DNA from 2 places in the Dysgonomonas sp. UBA7630 genome. Region 2 is predicted to be linked to the other one. Evidence: riboswitches for the same ligand, from Rfam matches in the RefSeq annotation. Region 2 holds a riboswitch; the other holds the start of a gene.
The links. Region 2 has a riboswitch for cobalamin ahead of B3P17_RS02940 (TonB-dependent receptor). Riboswitches for the same ligand answer to the same signal wherever they lie in the genome.
Positions count from the first base shown of each region.

Region 1: another riboswitch for cobalamin. It lies ahead of B3P17_RS10310 (TonB-dependent receptor plug domain-containing protein); the one in region 2 lies ahead of B3P17_RS02940 (TonB-dependent receptor).

Region 1 is NZ_DLIY01000023.1:94,586-101,175, reverse strand. It holds gene B3P17_RS10325 (AMP-binding protein) at 164-1,819, opposite strand; gene B3P17_RS10320 (helix-turn-helix domain-containing protein) at 1,862-2,416, opposite strand; gene B3P17_RS10315 (RluA family pseudouridine synthase) at 2,429-3,370, opposite strand; cobalamin riboswitch at 3,584-3,765, shown strand; gene B3P17_RS10310 (TonB-dependent receptor plug domain-containing protein) at 3,859-5,850, shown strand; gene B3P17_RS10305 (DUF5074 domain-containing protein) at 5,863-6,590, shown strand, end outside.
Region 2 is NZ_DLIY01000006.1:96,361-107,972, forward strand. It holds gene B3P17_RS02920 (TonB-dependent receptor) at 1-365, opposite strand, end outside; partial or broken gene B3P17_RS15855 (TonB-dependent receptor plug domain-containing protein) at 423-875, opposite strand; gene B3P17_RS02925 (sirohydrochlorin cobaltochelatase) at 919-1,854, opposite strand; gene B3P17_RS02930 (ABC transporter substrate-binding protein) at 1,851-2,981, opposite strand; gene B3P17_RS02935 (TonB-dependent receptor plug domain-containing protein) at 2,990-4,426, opposite strand; gene B3P17_RS02940 (TonB-dependent receptor) at 4,460-5,185, opposite strand; cobalamin riboswitch at 5,235-5,430, opposite strand; gene B3P17_RS02945 (cobyrinate a,c-diamide synthase) at 5,541-6,842, shown strand; gene B3P17_RS02950 (endonuclease/exonuclease/phosphatase family protein) at 7,042-7,914, shown strand; gene B3P17_RS02955 (GNAT family N-acetyltransferase) at 8,049-9,272, shown strand; gene B3P17_RS02960 (NAD(P)H-dependent oxidoreductase) at 9,397-9,951, opposite strand; gene B3P17_RS02965 (winged helix-turn-helix transcriptional regulator) at 10,030-10,383, shown strand; gene B3P17_RS02970 (NUDIX hydrolase) at 10,448-10,864, opposite strand; gene B3P17_RS02975 (hypothetical protein) at 10,933-11,127, opposite strand.

The DNA of each region.
Region 1 (6,590 bases), on a different contig from region 2:
CCTAATGGAGATATATGCACACTTTTAGGCGTGCAAATATAATCTTTTATTCTTTACAAATCATAATAAATATAAAGAAATTAGAGATTAAGCAAATATGCAAATCGGTAGATAATAGTTTTATACTCTATGCCGATAAACATACTCTTGCATTGATGTATTACTAATTTTCTTCCTGTTTTCTTATTTCCGCTCGTTTGATCTTTCCACTAATCGTTTTAGGTAGTTCTTCAACAAACTCGATAATACGAGGATATTTGTACGGAGCTGTAACCTTTTTTACGTGGTCTTGTATCTCACGCTTCAGGTGGTCATTGGCTTTGTTCTTATAGTCCATAGCTAATACAATGGTCGCTTTTACTACCTGTCCGCGTATTTCGTCCGGTACTCCGGTGATAGCACACTCTACAACAGCAGGATGTGTCATCAAAGCACTTTCTACTTCAAAAGGTCCGATACGGTATCCCGAACTTTTAATAACATCGTCTATGCGTCCTACAAACCAATAATAGCCATCTTCGTCGCGCCAAGCCATGTCTCCCGTATGGTATACATTATCATGATACACCTGTTTTGTTAGTGCCTCGTCACGATAATAACCCATAAATAGACCTAGTGGTTTCCATTTGTCGGTCTTAATAACAACTTCACCTACTTCGCCATCTTCTACCGAGCGACCGTCTGCTGCTATTAAGTCCATATCATACGCCGGATTGGGTACACCCATTGCTCCGGGTTTTGGTTCCATCCATGGGAAAGTAACAATAGTCGGCGTGGTTTCAGTTTGCCCGAAAGCCTCCATCATCTTTATTCCTGTACCTTTATAGAATGCCTCGAAAACAGATGGATTGAGAGCTTCACCTGCTGTAGTGGCGTACTCCAACGAAGATAAGTCGTAGTGAGACAGGTCTTCGCGAATCATAAAGCGGAATACTGTCGGAGGTGCGCAAAAAGAAGTGATTTTATGTTTCTCTATAAGGTGTAATACCAATTGAGGTGTAAATTTTTCATGATCAAATACCATTACAGCCGCACCGGCTATCCACTGTCCGTATAGTTTTCCCCAGACGGCTTTTGCCCATCCCGTATCGGCAACTGTAAGATGCAGGCTGTTTTCGTGCAGGTTGTGCCAATATTTAGCTGTTACAATATGCCCTAAAGGGTAAGCAAAATTGTGAATTACCATTTTCGGTTCTCCTGTTGTACCTGAAGTAAAATACAGCAGAGAAATATCATCATTGGTATTTACATGATCGGGACGTACAAAAGGCTTCGCTTCTTTTATTCCTTTATGGAAATCGTTCCATCCCGAAGGTATATTTTCCCCGCATGCAATAAGGCACTTCACTGTTGGCGACTCCGCCATTGCTTCATTTATGTGACTTATGACAGTTTCGTCATTTACACTCAGGATTGCTTTTATACTTGCCGCATTATTGCGATAAACGATGTCTTTTTTTGTTAATAGATGAGTCGCCGGAATCGCAACAGCGCCTATCTTGTGCAGAGCTATAACAGCAAACCAAAATTCGTAGCGTCGTTTCATGATAAGCATTACCATATCTCCATGTCCTATGCCTAACGACTGAAAATAAGCAGCTGTACGGTCGCTCTGTTCTTTGATGTCTGCAAATGTGAAATCGATGTGTTCTCCCTGGTCATTTCCCCAACAAATAGCTCTTTTGGTAGGGTTTATTCGTGCCCATTCATCAACTACATCATATCCAAAATTAAAATTATCAGGAATCTCAACGTGATAATGCTTTGCAAAATCTTCAGTTGAAGTAAAATGAATTTGTTTTACAAATTTTTCCAACATTATATAATGGTGATTAATCTTTTAGTAAATGAAAATACCAGCTTACAGCACAACAGCAATAAACTTCACTCGCTTTCCGTCCAAAGCTTTCATTCCATGGGGTAGGCTTGAATCGAAGTAGATACTATCACCTTCTTCCAATATCAAATCTTTCCCATTTATTTGTAAAAGCATCCGTCCTTCAAGGATAAGGTTAAACTCTTGCCCGGTATGTGTGCTATGATGTATCCTTACACTATCTTGCTTGGGTTCTACTGTGACTTCAAACACATCAGCCTTTCGATTGTTAAATCCACCGGCTAGCGTCTGATAGCTGTAATCTGAAACACGCTTCACAGCTAAACCTTTTCCCTTGCGCGTCAAAAAATAGCTGCTCATGCGAGGTTCGTCGGCAAACATCAGTACAGAAACATCTATATTATGTTTCGAAGCAATGTTTTTCAGTGTACTGATAGTCAAATCTTTTCTCCCTTCTTCATATTCGAGGTATACCACAGGATCGATACCACATGATGAAGCGAACTCTTCGGTCGTCATATCCAAAGCCTCACGGAGGCCTTTCAGACGCTGACCTATCTGCTTAATATCTTCATTCATACCTAAAATGTATTAAATTGATTCCTCTTTTTCGGGCTTATCCTTTCTTTCTTTTTGTGTTTCGGATATTAGTATTTGCATTGCTTTAGGGATGCCGGCTTTAAATTCAAGCAATTCCCCTGTTCTTGGATGTTTCAAAATTAGTCCCCCGGCATGAAGGGCAATTCTTTTGATCGGATTATTTGAAGCACCATATTTCTTATCGCCAACAATCGGATGTCCGATCTGTTGCATGTGTACTCTTACTTGATTTTTGCGTCGTGTTTCAAGGTCAAAATCCAATAATGAATAGCCACCTTTCGATTTTTGTGTCTTGTAATGAGTAACAGATTTCAGTCCTCCGTTATCGATAAGAGATGACATCATTACAAAGTTCTTGTTCTCGGTAAGCCACGATGTTACAGTTCCATTTTTAGGGTTCGGACGTCCTTCTACAATTGCCATGTATGAATACTTAGGTACAAGGTTGTCCCAGTTTTTCTGGAAAATATCCTGGAGCTCCATGTCTTTCGCAAAGATCATAAGTCCCGAAACTTCTCTGTCGAGGCGATGCAGAACATAAACACGTGCTTTTTTATCTTTTTTCTTTACGTATTCATTCAGAGAGTTATATACAGTGCGTGACTTTTCCTTATCTGTAGCTACAGATAGAAATCCTGCTTCTTTTTCGATGACGAGTAAGTCGTCGTCTTCAAATACAATCTTTAATCCCTTCAATCTCTTTTCTTTTCGAGACTGATCGTATTTCATAACAGAGACCTTATCTTTTGCCTTCAGTTCGAAATCGAATTGGGTGATAAGCTTTCCGTTTACTTTGATTTGTTTATGTGCAAGAAGCGATTTCACTGCGTTGCGGCTTTTACGTACTTCTTTTTGGACAAGGAAATCTAGCAATTGAGCCGGTTGATCAACTTTTATTTCCTGCAATACTTTATCTCTGGTTGTATTCCTCATTTCATTTATATATGAATATGAAACAAAGGTAAGCGTTTTTCTTTTAAGATAAACACAACATTAGATGTCGATTTACAAATATTAATTTAAATCATGGCTGCTTAAGGTTGGAGAATTTTAATGCATAGAGGCATAAAACACAGGATAATATCTTTCGCATGAAGCATGCTAGTGGAATTAACATTTATATTTTGTCTTTCAATATAATTTATCCTTACCTTTGCAGCACTTTGTTTCGTTTGTTAACGAATTAAAAGGGAATCAGGTGAAAATCCTGAACAGACCCGCTGCTGTAAGCTCTGTAAAGCTTGTGCAACATAGCCACTGTTATTCAAAATGGGAAGGCTGTACAAGTTGGAGTAAGTCAGAAGACCTGCAAAGTAATAGTTCGGACAGCTTTCGAGGAATAGAGCTTAAGAAACAGTGTTAAGATTATATAGTCTTTTCTTTGTTCTTATCGAAAGCATTTTATTGAATAATTTGTGAAGATGAGGACTTTTTTATTCTCCCTTATATTTTTATTTGTAGTAGGCTGTATGCATGTACAGGCTCAGATTAATGATAGTCTCAATGCAAAGAAACTGTCAGAGATAGAAATTTCTGCACAGATCAAACCTTCTGTCTCACGATCTACAACTCCACTTCAAGTGATTGATAATACAGAGATTGAACGAATAGGAATACTGTCCGTGTCTGATGCTGTACGTCGTTTTTCGGGAGTTACAGTAAAAGATTATGGAGGTATTGGAGGTATGAAGACTGTCTCAATAAGGGGGATGGGGGCACAACATACTGCAGTTAGTTATGATGGTGTTACGATGAGTAATGTTCAATCCGGACAGATTGATATCAGCCGTTTTTCGTTGGAAAATGTTTCCATGATAAGTCTCTCCATTGGTCAATCTGACGATATATTCCAATCTGCACGATCATATGCATCAGCCGGCTTATTAGAGGTAATAACATCAAACCCTGCCTTTAAGAATAAATCATATAATGGAAATATACAAGTTAAAGCTGGTTCTTATGGGCTTTTCAATCCTACTGTCTATTATGCACACCGACTGAATAAGAAATTCTCTCTTTCGTTAAATACAGGATGGGAAAGAGCAGACGGAAGATATAAATTTACATTTAAGAATGCCGACCAGACAGAAGAACGTAAGCGTAGAAATTCGGATGTCAATATCTGGCGTACAGAATTAAACCTTTATGGGAGTATGGGTAAAGCTGGCGAGCTGAAATTTAAGGTAAATTATTATGATTCGGAGAGAGGTTTGCCGGGTTCTGTAATTTTCTACAGAGACGACAATGAAGAAAGAGTCTGGAACAAGGATTTGTTCTCCCAGCTATATTACAAAAATAAAGTTAATGATAAAATAAGTATAAAAGGACAATTAAAATTTAGCCGCAACCATTATAAATATCTGTCAATAACCAATAATACAGCAGAAAACAAACAAGAAGACCGCATCACTCAGTATGAATACTATGCATCAGCAGGTATGATATGCAAACCTCTTAAATATCTATCTATAAGTTTATTTGAAGATATATTTCAGAATAGATTGAACAGTAATTTTGAAGATGTAGACAAGCCGAAGAGAATTTCATCACTCACAGCTTTGGCTGCTCAATTTACTAATAAATATCTAACCGTAACCGGAAGCCTTTTGGCTACTTATGTTGATGAAAGTCTTCAAACGGGAGAGTCACCTGAAGATAAGAAAAAGATAACGCCATCTATAAGTGTATCATACTTACCTTTCGAAGAAGCCAATTTAAGACTTCGTGCATCTTATAAAAAGATATTCAGAGTGCCAACTTTTGATGATATGTATTACATACGCATGGGCAATATAAATCTAAAACCGGAATATGCTACACAATACAATATAGGATTGACTTGGACAAAAAAAATATCTGAGACCATTGACTTTATGAGTGTATCTTTAGATGGTTACAGAAATAAAGTAGATGATAAAATTGTGCCTTTTCCTACAATGAATATTTTTAAGATGCGCAATTATGGAAAGGTAGATATGACTGGGGTGGATCTGAATACGCGTCTCCATGCATTGTTAACATCTCAAATATCATTAAATATCACAGGTAATTATAGTTATCAGAGAGTTATAGATGTAACAGATAAAAATAGTAAAAACTATAAAGATCAAATCCCTTACACACCGCGTCATTATGGTTCGGCATCGGTAAGTTTAGAAAACCCTTGGTTAAATTTTGCCTATACTGTAATTATATCAGGCAAACGTTACGCTCTTGATCAGAATATACCAAAAAATGAGATAGAATCATATACAGATCATAGTATTTCACTAAATAAGTCTTTTATATTAAATAATAATAGCTTACGCCTCCAACTCAATTTAATTAATCTGACAAACAAGAATTATCAAATTGTACAATATTATCCTATGCCGGGACGATCTTTTACAATATCAGCTAATTATAATTTTTAAATATTTATTCATATGAAAATAAATAAAATTTTTTACGCATTTCTCTTTGTAGCATTAGTTTTAGGATTCGCATCATGTAGTGATGACGAAGGCTATCCTGTTGTTGAACCACCTATTGTTGAGCCACCTGTTGTTGAACCACCTTTGGTAGGAACAGGATCATATATATTAAATAGTGGAAAAAGCGGAAGTAATAACGCAAATATTGCTTATTACGACTATGAAACAGGAAAGGTTACTTACAATGTCTTCGAATCAATAAATAGTAAAGGACTGGGAGATACTGGACAAGATATAATAACTTACGGAGATAGAACTTATATAGCAGTATCAGGATCTGCTGTTATTTATGTTTTGGACAAAACGGGTAAAATATTAAGTACTATAGAATCTACTAAAGAAGGAAAAAAGCAACAGCCGAGAAATCTTACAGCTTATGATGGTAAAGTATATGTCACATATTTTGATGGGTATTTGGCTAAAATAAATCCGAATACTTTAAAAATTGAAGCTGAGGTAAAAGTTGGCCGTAACCCTGAATATGTACGAGCATCCAAAGGAAAATTATATGTTGCAAATTCAGGAGGGTTAGACTATAATACAGCTATTGGTTATGATAAAACAGTTTCGGTTGTAGATGTAGCGACTTTTACAGAGCTTAAGAAGCTGGATGTTGTTATAAATCCTGATAAAATGGTTGTAGATAGTCAAGGGGATATCTATGTAATATCAAATGGAAA
Region 2 (11,612 bases):
TTGTTTTTAAGAAAATCAGATTCATTATTATATCTCTTCTTTTCATTTAATCCCGGGATTTCTTGCCCTGCCTTCAAGTAAAGAGTGCCGTCTGTGTTATATACATCGGCCATCATTACAGGAGGAAGTCCTGTTTCAGTACCATACCAGTCTCGATGAAAACTACCCCTTACATCAATTTTACTTGTCGCATCGATATCTGCACCAAGAGCTAAATATCCGGAGAGCCGCTTGTTACCTGTAGCACGCCATCCATCCTGATCGCCATAATTAAAATTTGCACGGTAATTCACCGGACCGGCAAGGTTACCTCCGAAATCCATATTTGCCTGCTTGTTGTTCCAACTGCCATACGACATTTTCATGTTAACTACAGTTTGAGGTGTAGGAGATTTCCTTACAATATTCAATACTCCTCCCAATACAGAATGCCCATACAATACAGAAGCAGGTCCTTTCAAAAGTTCCATAGATTCTACATTGGTAAGATCAGAAAAGGGATACGAATTTATCATAGTACGCTCATCTCTTACTCCGTCAATCATAATGGGCGTATAAGTCATACCTCGCACATAGAGCGTCTGAAAGGCTCCATAGCTGGTATTCATTCTTACACCGGGTAAAAATTTCACAGCATCTTCAATATTTGAGATTCCTCTTATTTCGAGATCTTTGTAAGAAACTGTACTTACTGACATTGGTAGATATTGTAAAGGAACATTCAGTTTTCCTATCTCTACTTTCTTTTTGGATGTTCCGAGTATCTCAACTTCCTGGATAGAATATACAGTATCGGTCATACTTTTGTTCTGAGCAAAAGTATTTACGGAAAATATTATGATAATTATTATATAAAGTATACGTTTCATAAACATTAGTAAAAAATATTAGCTTTTTAAGTGTCCTATAGATAAACCTTTAGTATTCAGGTGTTATCTTTTCTCCCGTTTTTTCATATATGGATTTTTTCTCCATTATATCGATTTTACGATGAGTAGTTATAAATTGTAGATGAGATAAATATATTTCCCTGATTTTAGGGTTTTCTCCTAGCCCCTGAAGGTTTTCAGTTACAGATAAACCTTCTTTTTTAAGATTTTCGACCCAATCTCCAGCAATATCATTCTTTGCATGTTCTCCGGCTACAAACATAAATGGCATAAGAACAACCTCTTTCAAGCCCGAATCCTTTAATTGTGCTAAAACATCATCAAATTCGGGATAGCCTTCTACAGTTCCTACAAAGCAGTTTGTATGCCCCTTCGCTTTAAGCATATAATCGAGCATCGCATATTGGGCTGTAGTAGCATCATAAGTTCCATGTCCGACCCATATATAGGCAACATTTTTTTTATTTTCTACGGTTAAAACCTTTATAACTTCTTCGTAGTCTTGTGGAGAATAAAGCAATGGCGTACCTATACGTACATCCTTAAACAGTCCGCTCACATCTTCTACATTTTTGTACAAAGATTCCATTTCCACTCCATCGATAATAGTGGAAGACTGTATTAATATATGTGTGTATCCATCAGCATGAAGTTGTTTTAAAGCTTCTAATGGATTCACTTTATAGATACCACGTACAGAAAGCCTTTTGATAACAATACGTGAAGAATATGCTTCTCTTACTTCAATGGAAGGGAAAACTTGTTTCACCTGATTATTTAAAGCTTCTATTGTCAGTTCGCGAGTGTCGTCATGAGTAGTACCAAAATGAACTATCAGAATAGCAGCTTTATCGTTTGCCTGCATACTTTTAAAAATATCAGAATACTCGTAACTACCTCCACTATGTGCAAATGTTGCAACAGTGGTAAATAGTATCATAATATATAATAAAATCCTTTTCATAATATCTCTTCATCTAATGATTTGAAATAGCTTAATTTATTATCTGTGAATAAATTCGGATGAAATATTTTTGCCATGTCTTTCAATATAGAATCGGGATGAATCGGCAAATCCTCAAAATAATGGACTCTGCCGGTATTACATCCCCATATCTGTTTTTTATTAAAAGCACCAAACTGGGCATATATTTTATCTTCTTGTTTCAACCTATTATATGTGAAATCTTCTTCTCGATTGTACTTCAACAGCCAGATATCAGCCAATCCTGCTTTGTCGAGTACCATTTCGGCAGACAAGCGTGTCGATCCGGTTGAATTATCATCATTCCAAACGTATTCGCCTCCCGCATCACGTATCAGATTTGCCAGATAGCTTTTTCCTCCAGCAATTCGCCATGTTTTACCAAATTTCAGGTCGTTGAATACTGTTGGTTTATTAGATGCATTCTTTACCCTATCTTTTATTTCATTGTATCTGCGTTCTGTTTCTTGGAAAAGCGAGTCGGCTAGCGCTTTTTTTCCGTAAAACAATGCATGGAAGCGTATCCATTCGGCACGACCGAGAGCAGTATCTTCCATATAGTCAGTAGTAGCAATGATAGGAATTCTTAACTTATCCAAATAGCCCATGCCGGTTTCCATCGCTGATACAATAAGTGCAGATGGCATCAGATTGATTAATTGTTCAACATCCGGTTTATGCATACTGCCCAAATCTATAATCTTTCCGGCTTTCAATCGTTCTTGGATATAAGGCAGGTCTATATATTTGGCCTGACAGACCCCTGTTATACGATGATGTTCATCTATTTCTTGCAACATACTACATTGAATCGTAGAAAAAGCGATCACAGTTGGCAATGGTACTTTTACGATAGTTCCTTTAGGCAGGTTCGTCGGAATTTCTTTATCACGATCAATTAATATATATCGGTAGAGAGTACGCACTGTATCCCAAGGGTCACGTACGGTTACCAATTTGTAATCTTCATATTGTTCTACATTGAATCCACGAGCATGTCTTAGCTGATATTTTTCAATATTTTCATTCTCCTTATTCCCGATCGAAGAACAGGAATAAAGAATTGAGCAGAAAACAAAGAGGTATAATAAGTTTGAAGATTTCATAAACAATCTTACTTACTAAACTTAATTTTCAGGCTGGCATAAAATGTACGTCCGGGTGATAAAGTCGCATAATTGCGGTTGAAAGGTTTATCATCTACAAAGTCAAAGATATTTTCAATACCTAAACCCGGTTCAAATACAAGACCATTTATACTCTTGAATGTATGACGTGTAGCAAAGTTCCATAATTGATAAGCACGTGCATCATCACCATCATCATAATATCTACGGCTTTGCAGGCGTCCGTTTAAATTAAAATTTGACTTGAATAACCCGAAATCTTTAAACCAATTCAGGTTAACATTTCCTGTATGACGACTTATACGTTGAAGACGCTTACCTGTATCTAGGTCTTTAGCATTCACATAACTATATCCTCCTCCTAAGGTAAGGTTATAACCAAGGTATGAATTAAAAGTAAAGTCTACACCTTGAATACGAGATCTACCTATATTATGATACGATGATTTCTTATTATATCCTTCAGCTATTTCTTCAGGTGTTAATTCTATTTCATATGTGTCGATTTTGTTTTTAAGGTTGTTAACATAACCTGTAACAGCCAATGAAAGAAAATCCTTTATATATTCAGCATTGACAGAATAATAGTTTGAGCTTTCGGGCTTCAGATCTTTATTCCCTACACTTAAAGTGGTTTTACCTTTGCTGGTAACTTCAGTTTTCATGAATAACTGTTTTAAGTCAGGTGTTTTAAAACCTGTAGCGTATGATACTCTGAAATTGAAATCATTAAGAGTATACATCGCGCTGACTTTAGGTGTAACCCTGTTTTTGAAGGTTTCATTGTATATATATCTAACTCCGGGAACAATATTCAGCTTTCCGAAAAGATTTATTTCATCCTGAGCATAAAAAGCCAGCGTATAAACATTTCTGGAACCTCCGATGCTATCTGCCGGAGCATATAGGTTGTCTACCTTGTACTCTGACCCTACAGTTACTTTATTGAACTTTCCGGCGTTGAATGTACCTTTCAAATTTACATTATTGTACTTCTGCCTTCTCACAAATTCTTCATCTCCCGGCATAAATGTGACACCGTTTTTGTCTTTGGTTTCTTTCAGGTAAGCTTTAAAATATTCAAAACGGTCGGTATTCCAGTCTAATGAAATCAAACCATTATTTTTCAATAAATATTTTGCACCGGCACCAAACGAATAGTCGACATATTTCATATCGAACCCATAAGCACTTACAGGTCGTTTAAACTTTTTGTCGAAAAGACTTCCCTCTACATACATGCTCAATTCTTTTGTCGCTTTATAACCAAAACGCTGGCTGAAAACATCTGAATAGAAGCGTAACATGGCTTGTTTATCCGTATCTACTTCTTCATCGTTTATTATTTCCTTTTTATTAAGTTGCCAACCGTCAGCCTGATTTCGCTGAAAAGAAGTAGAGGAGGAGAAACCTCCTACATTCAAGTACAGGTTAGCATTTTGAGTAAATTGTCCATACTAAGAGAGGCGTGTCTCTGTAGAGAAGTTCACCAAATCTTTTGGCTTATTGGTTATAATATTAATAACTCCAGCTATTGCATCCGAACCATATAAAGAAGAGGCGGCTCCTTTCAAGACTTCTATACGCTTGATATTTCCCATATCAATGCGGTTCAGATCGACGTTACCACCCACATCGCCCCCAAGCTTTTTTCCATCGACTAACACAAGTATATATCTATTACTTAATCCATTCAGCTGCATATACGAACCCATTGCATTAGGAGTGAATGACATAGAGGGATTTAAGGCAATCATGGCATTTTCGAAGGTAGGAATATTCGTGTTTTGGAGTTCCCTCTGAGAAATAACATCTATTGCAACGGGCGAGTTTTTAAGTTTGTTGATTGTGCCGGTACCTGTTACTACTACTTCATTCAGTTTAAGAGGGGAATGTTTCATACGAATAAGGATGTTGTCATTAGATCTGTTTATTGTCTCACGAGCTCCATTATAATCCAGTGCACTAATTCTTAGAAGATTATTACCTTCCGGGATTTTTTCAAGACTAAACTCACCCTTCAAATCTGTGGATGTTCCAATGGTTGTGTACTCAATCCATACGCTGGCGCCAGCGATCGGCTTTTCATTTTCATCAACAACTCTTCCGCGCAAGCTCAACTGAGCGAACGAAATACTTGCAATACAGCATAGCAATGCTGTTAGCATAATTCTTAGTTTCATTAAAAAAGAAGTATAATGTTAGTTAATTATATTCCTGACCCCGGGAATATCTATTAATTTATGCTAGGCAGGTTTCCTGACTTGTTCCATTTTGAGAGGCCTTCCCATCATTGTGACAGTGGCAGTGGTGATACTCAAAATTTTATGGAATTCACAGTAGCGGGCACTGTTTCGGATTCTGACCGAATTCCCTTTTATGCAACAGACGAATGTCTGAATACATCACCTAAGCGGCTTCAAAGGTAATTGAAAAAAAATAGGATTAAAAAGAATTCTTAAAAAATATATTTTCTTGGTAAAATTCATTTCATTGATGGCTTTTTATACTTTTGCTGAAAATAAAACCAGATTACTCATGAAAGAGATTTCCAGCTTTCTTATAGCTGCGCCAAGTTCGGGTTCAGGAAAAACAACGGTTACTTTAGGCTTATTGAGAGCATTAAAGAACAGAGGGCTTAAAGTACAACCATTTAAGTGTGGACCAGATTATATAGATACCAAATATCATGATATGGCTTCAGGTAAAAAGTCGGTTAATCTCGATTTATTCTTATCAACAGAGAATCACGTCAGATATCTGTACTCAAAATACGCATCAGGAAATGATGCTTGTATTACTGAAGGAGTGATGGGGCTATTTGATGGATATGACAAGATGAAAGGAAGCAGTGCCGAAATTGCAGGACTATTGAATATCCCTGTTGTTATGGTTATAAATGCCAAATCTATGGCATATTCAGCAGCTCCGTTATTGTATGGATTCAAAGAATTTTATGAAAAGATAAATGTCTTAGGAGTAATTTTTAACTATGTTGGATCCGAAAGTCATTATAAATTTCTCGCAGATGCTTGCCACGATGTCGGTATAGTCCCATTAGGCTACCTGCCTAAAAATGAAAATCTGACTGTGCCTTCACGTCATTTGGGATTAAGTATCGATCAAGATTTTCTTCTAGATGACTTTGCTAATATTGCCGCATCAATTGTAGAAAAACATATTGATATTGATAAATTGCTATCATATACGCAAGTCAAAATAGGAAATCCAGAATTACATCGAATTAAAGAACATTCCTCTCTGAATCTGAAAATAGCAGTTGCAGCCGACGAAGCCTTCAATTTTATGTATCATGAAAATATAGAATATTTAAGAAAAATAGGAGAGGTGACCTTCTTTAGTCCTTTAACAGACAGATATTTGCCAAAGTCAGATTTTGTTTATTTCCCGGGAGGATATCCTGAATTATATGCAAAACAGCTAAGCGAAAATAAACTGCTACATAGGGCTATTAAGGATTATGCGGAAAATGGAGGAAATATTCTTGCAGAATGTGGTGGAATGATGTATCTGTCTTCATCTATAGCAGATAAGGATGGGATAGAATATCCAATGGTAGATATTTTCAAGCAAAAGGCTTCAATGGAAAACATGAAGCTTAAATTAGGATACCGTCAATTTGAATATAATAGTATAACTATTAGAGGACACGAATTTCATTATTCACATATTGAAAATAACATGGAAAGTATAACGCAGCAGTATAATGCAAAGGAGGTTCCAGTAGATACAAAGTTATTACGCTACAAAAATGTAATTGCAGGATATACTCATATATATTGGGCTGAGATGGAGAATTTGTTACATTTATTTAAGTGATAAAAGTGTAGTTTGTATCAAGTGCACCAACTCTGATGATTGGTTACAACTCATAATAACATAGTTTATCATATGTATCGATATATAAGTTTTTTTATCAGTTCTATTGCATAAACCGTTATAGAAAGTTATAATCTGAGAATATATCATCAAGAAATTATATTTACTTATTACCTTTAATTCTCAAATTAATTAAATAATGAAACAAATTTTTATTAGTGCAGTATTATTCATGACTGCCTTTACTCTAAATGCACAAAAATTTAATGTAGGAACGTATAATGTTAGAAATGACAATTCATCCGATGTGGGTAATATGTGGAAAGATCGCTTTCCGTATATTGCAAAGTTAGTACAGTATCACGACTTTGATTTCTTTGGAACTCAGGAGGCTTTACCGAATCAATTAAAGGATATGAAAATTGCTCTACCCGGTTATGATTATTACGGGGAGGGAAGAGACGGTAACGGACAAGGGGAGCATTCCGCAATATTTTACAAAACAGACAAATACAGAGTACTGAGTAATGGAGACTTCTGGTTGTCTGCCACACCTAATGTACCTTCTAAAAGTTGGGATGCTCCTTGTTGCAACCGTATTTGTACATGGGTTGAATTACAGGATATCAAATCAGGCAAGAGCTTCTTCGTTTTCAGTGCTCATTATGATTATGAAAAAGATTATGCACGCAACGAAAGTAGTAAATTGATATTGACTAAAATCAAAGAAATAGTAGGGGATAATCCCGTCATATTTATGGGAGACCTAAATGGAGGAATGGATAGTTCTTGGGCTCAGCTTCTTAATAACTCGGAAGTCTTAAGAGATACCTATTATGATGTTGAACAACCGTATGCCAATAACTCGTCATATAATGCTTGGGGAAAGCCTCTTGAAGAATTAGACAATTTAGATAGAGCTATTATAAGCAACAACGAAATATTGGATCATATCTATTTCAGTAAGCACTTTAAGACAAAAAGATGGGGAATGTTAACTGATACTTATAACATCGGCAAATTTCCTTCAGATCATTTTCCGATATTAGTAAATGCAGAATGGGCTAATTAGGTTAATTTTAAAGGAAAGAAATCGGAATATTTATTTCTGTCCTCTTACAGTATAGATATAATGTAAACATTTTTTTTCTGTATCCTGTTAAATAAGAAAACTTAAGACCTTTTATAAATAACATAATTCCAGTTATGGAAAGAAATAAAATAAGGGAGCGTTTAATCTTAAAACCTTTTGGCTTAGAATATATAGACCAATTTAATGAATTGTTGCGTTATGTATTTCAGGTAACCAATAACGATATCCTGCAAAGTGGATATAAGGATGGCGAGATTGTAAAGTCTAAACGTCCCATTCTCAAGAATGCAGATGTTATTGGATGGTTTAATGATGATCAGCTAATCTCTCAATTATGTATTTATCCCTGTCAAGTAAATATTCATGGAAAAATATTTTCAATGGGAGGGTTAACAGGAGTAGGTACATATCCTGAATATGCAAACCTTGGTTTGATGAATGATCTCATAAAATCAGGTCTAGAAATAATGAAGAATAAAGGACAATGGATCTCTTATCTCTATCCCTATTCTATCCCTTATTATCGGCGTAAAGGGTGGGAGATAATGTCCGATCATTTGACTTTTACAATAAAAGATAGCCAGATACCCAAAAACATTGCCGTAAAAGGCTTTGCTGAAAGATTATCTGTTAACGATCCGGATGTAATCTCGGTCTATGATAAATTTGCACGGAGCAACCACGGGGCTTTAATACGAGCTACACAAGAGTGGGAGGAATATTGGAGATGGGAAAATGAAGAGGAAAGAACCGCGGCTGTTTATTATGATAAAGATGACATTCCGCAAGGATATATCTTATATTGGATAGAAGAAGATATATTTCATATCAAAGATATTATATATCTAAATCAAGAAGCAAGAATAGGACTATGGAATTTTGTTTATGCTCATTACTCAATGATAGAAGAGGTACAAGGAAATATATACAAGAATGATCCTCTTCATTTCTTTTTGGATGATGGACAGATACAAGAGACAATCGAACCTTATTATATGGCTAGAATAGTTGATGTGGTTGAATTTCTTAATAATTTTCCGTTTAAAAACCTGGATGTATTTACTCCTTTCCATTTTGTAGTTTCCGATTCGATCGCAGAATGGAATAGGGGAGCGTTTGGCTTAGTTAAAGATGATAAAGGCAGGCTTACTCATACAAGTGAAGCTGTAGGTAAGCCTGTATATCTCGATATTCAAACATTGACAACTATGCTTATGTCGTATCGTAGTCCTTCATATCTGCATCGGATTGAACGACTTCAGGCAGATAATGATATCATTGAAGTCCTAGAACAAATAATACCAGATAATCAACCGTATTTTTCTGATTATTTTTAATTACTTTTTCTATAATAATAATTGAAGCTTTATATCTCTTACTTGACTTGCTTTCTATTCCACTATGAGATGTGATTTAAGCAATAGACCTGACAAGAGTCATTCTCAATTTTGCATATATTTGCTAAACTTTTTTACTGCATTCAGATAATAGAGATATTAGTTTTTCAGCATGTCTTTCAGCCCTGTCTTTTATTTCATACTCACCATAACCGGACACACCGGATGTTCCATGAAAATATACAGGGTCAATGTAATTCATTTGTGCAAAATATGCTGTCTGTTCCATATTTTTACAAAATTCTAAAACCCGAAAATGATGCTTTTCAAGTGTTCTATACTGGTCTTCAAATGCACCTACGGTAAAACTCGGTACAAAATTCTTGCCTTTTAGTTTGTCACCTTGTGAACCATAAGCAAACTGATGAACAAATACATAGTCAAACCACTGCTTTAAGATTGCAGGCATATTGTACCAGTAAAATGGATACTGAAACACGACTGTATTGTGCCTCAACAAAGCGTCCTGTTCGGCTTGCACATCAATACTAAAGTCAGGATAAAGAGCGTGCAAGTTTCGAATTTCTATATCCAAATTACTTTTTTGCAATCGTTCTACAATAGTTTTATTTGCTATCGATTTATTAAAATTGGGATGAGCTAAAATAAGTAATGCCATACTATAATAATTTTAGTTGCAAAACTAATTATAGTAATTTACCTTTGCAATAACTATCATAATGGATAGGTTGGAGGTATGGCAAAGAATATTGAATTTAATGGAAAAATGTATCATTGCACAGTCAGTTTGGCAATGGATATGATTGGAGGAAAGTGGAAAGTAGTGATATTATATTACTTAAAAGATGGAGAAAAGCGTTATAGCCAATTGCGAAAGGAAATGCCGGATATAACCGAGATGACATTGAGCCTCCAATTGAAACAACTGGAAGAAGTCGGATTAATATCAAGAACTGTGTATGGCGAAAAGCCTCCAATGAAAGTTATATACAAACTCACTCCATTTGGACATACCTTCGTGCCTGCTCTCGAAGCGATAAACAACTGGGGACATACCGTAGTCAGAAAAAAGTGCGAGGCTGTCGATTAGAATATATTGTATTTAGTAAATTCGTCTATTTATAAGAATAATATTTTCTGTTAGGAACTTCTCCTTAAATTACTAATCCATCAGCCTTTAGTCTTTTAAATATCTGAAGTACACCTATAACTTGTGCCGGTTCCTGTTCATAGCTATAACTATCAAAAAACTTGATAGCTTCGATCTCATTATTCGGGGATATATTTTCGTGCAGTTCGTATAAATAACAATCTTGCTCCATTATCAGATTTTCCTCTTCACCATATGCGGGCGCAGTAATATGGCAATAGTATTTTAGCAACTTAACATCTATTTTGAGAGTTAGTTCTTCCCATATTTCTCTCACTAAAGATTGTTGAGCTAATTCATCCGTCTCAATTTTTCCTCCGGGCAAATACCATGCTCTTTTATTATTACTATAAGCTAGGAGCAGCTTGTCATTTTTTATAACAAGAAGCCCTACAGTACGAATAAATTTTATTTTGCACATATTTCTCTAACCATTTTTGTTTTATTTCCGAGCTGGAATTATAATTTATCGCTTTCAGTACTGTTTGCCTATTTCGGAACATCCGATCCCATGCACTGCCGTTTGTCAATATCACCCATAACAGGATCATAGAAATAACGTATTTCGGGTTTCAATGTTTTTATTGTTCTTACAAAATTAGTTATTATTTTGACTTGTTCAGCAGAGCCGATAAAACCTATGATAATAGCTGCGATCTTCTTTATTAGTACTAAAGGAGGCATGATCATGCTCGGAAAAGATTTTGAAAATATTATCGGCTGCAAAACTTTAATAGCAGTAAATAAGATAAAAAAATAAGGCTCGTATATACTTCTCAGGACAACAATTATTCACTGCAACCTGGTATAAGAATCTATATCTTATTGATACTTAAAGATTCTCTGCTTTTACCGATTGCTCTGCCTGCACTTGATTCCCATATACCTGTATTTATTACAGCTTTTATATTAAAACTGACCTTTTCCTAAGAGATGGTAATCCGACAAAAGATAGGTGCTGTTCCGCCCTTTTTAAGTTTGTCTCGACGGATGTAATAAATGACATTGAATGTACTTTTAAATTACAAATAAAACATTATTGTTTTTCGAATGAGTAAATCTAGTACTTCCAAAAACATCTGATACACTGTCAATTAAAGATAATCTAGGGTGAACACTTTGGGGAACGAATTAGGGCGTTCGATGCCCGTTTTATGTCTTTTTCTGGC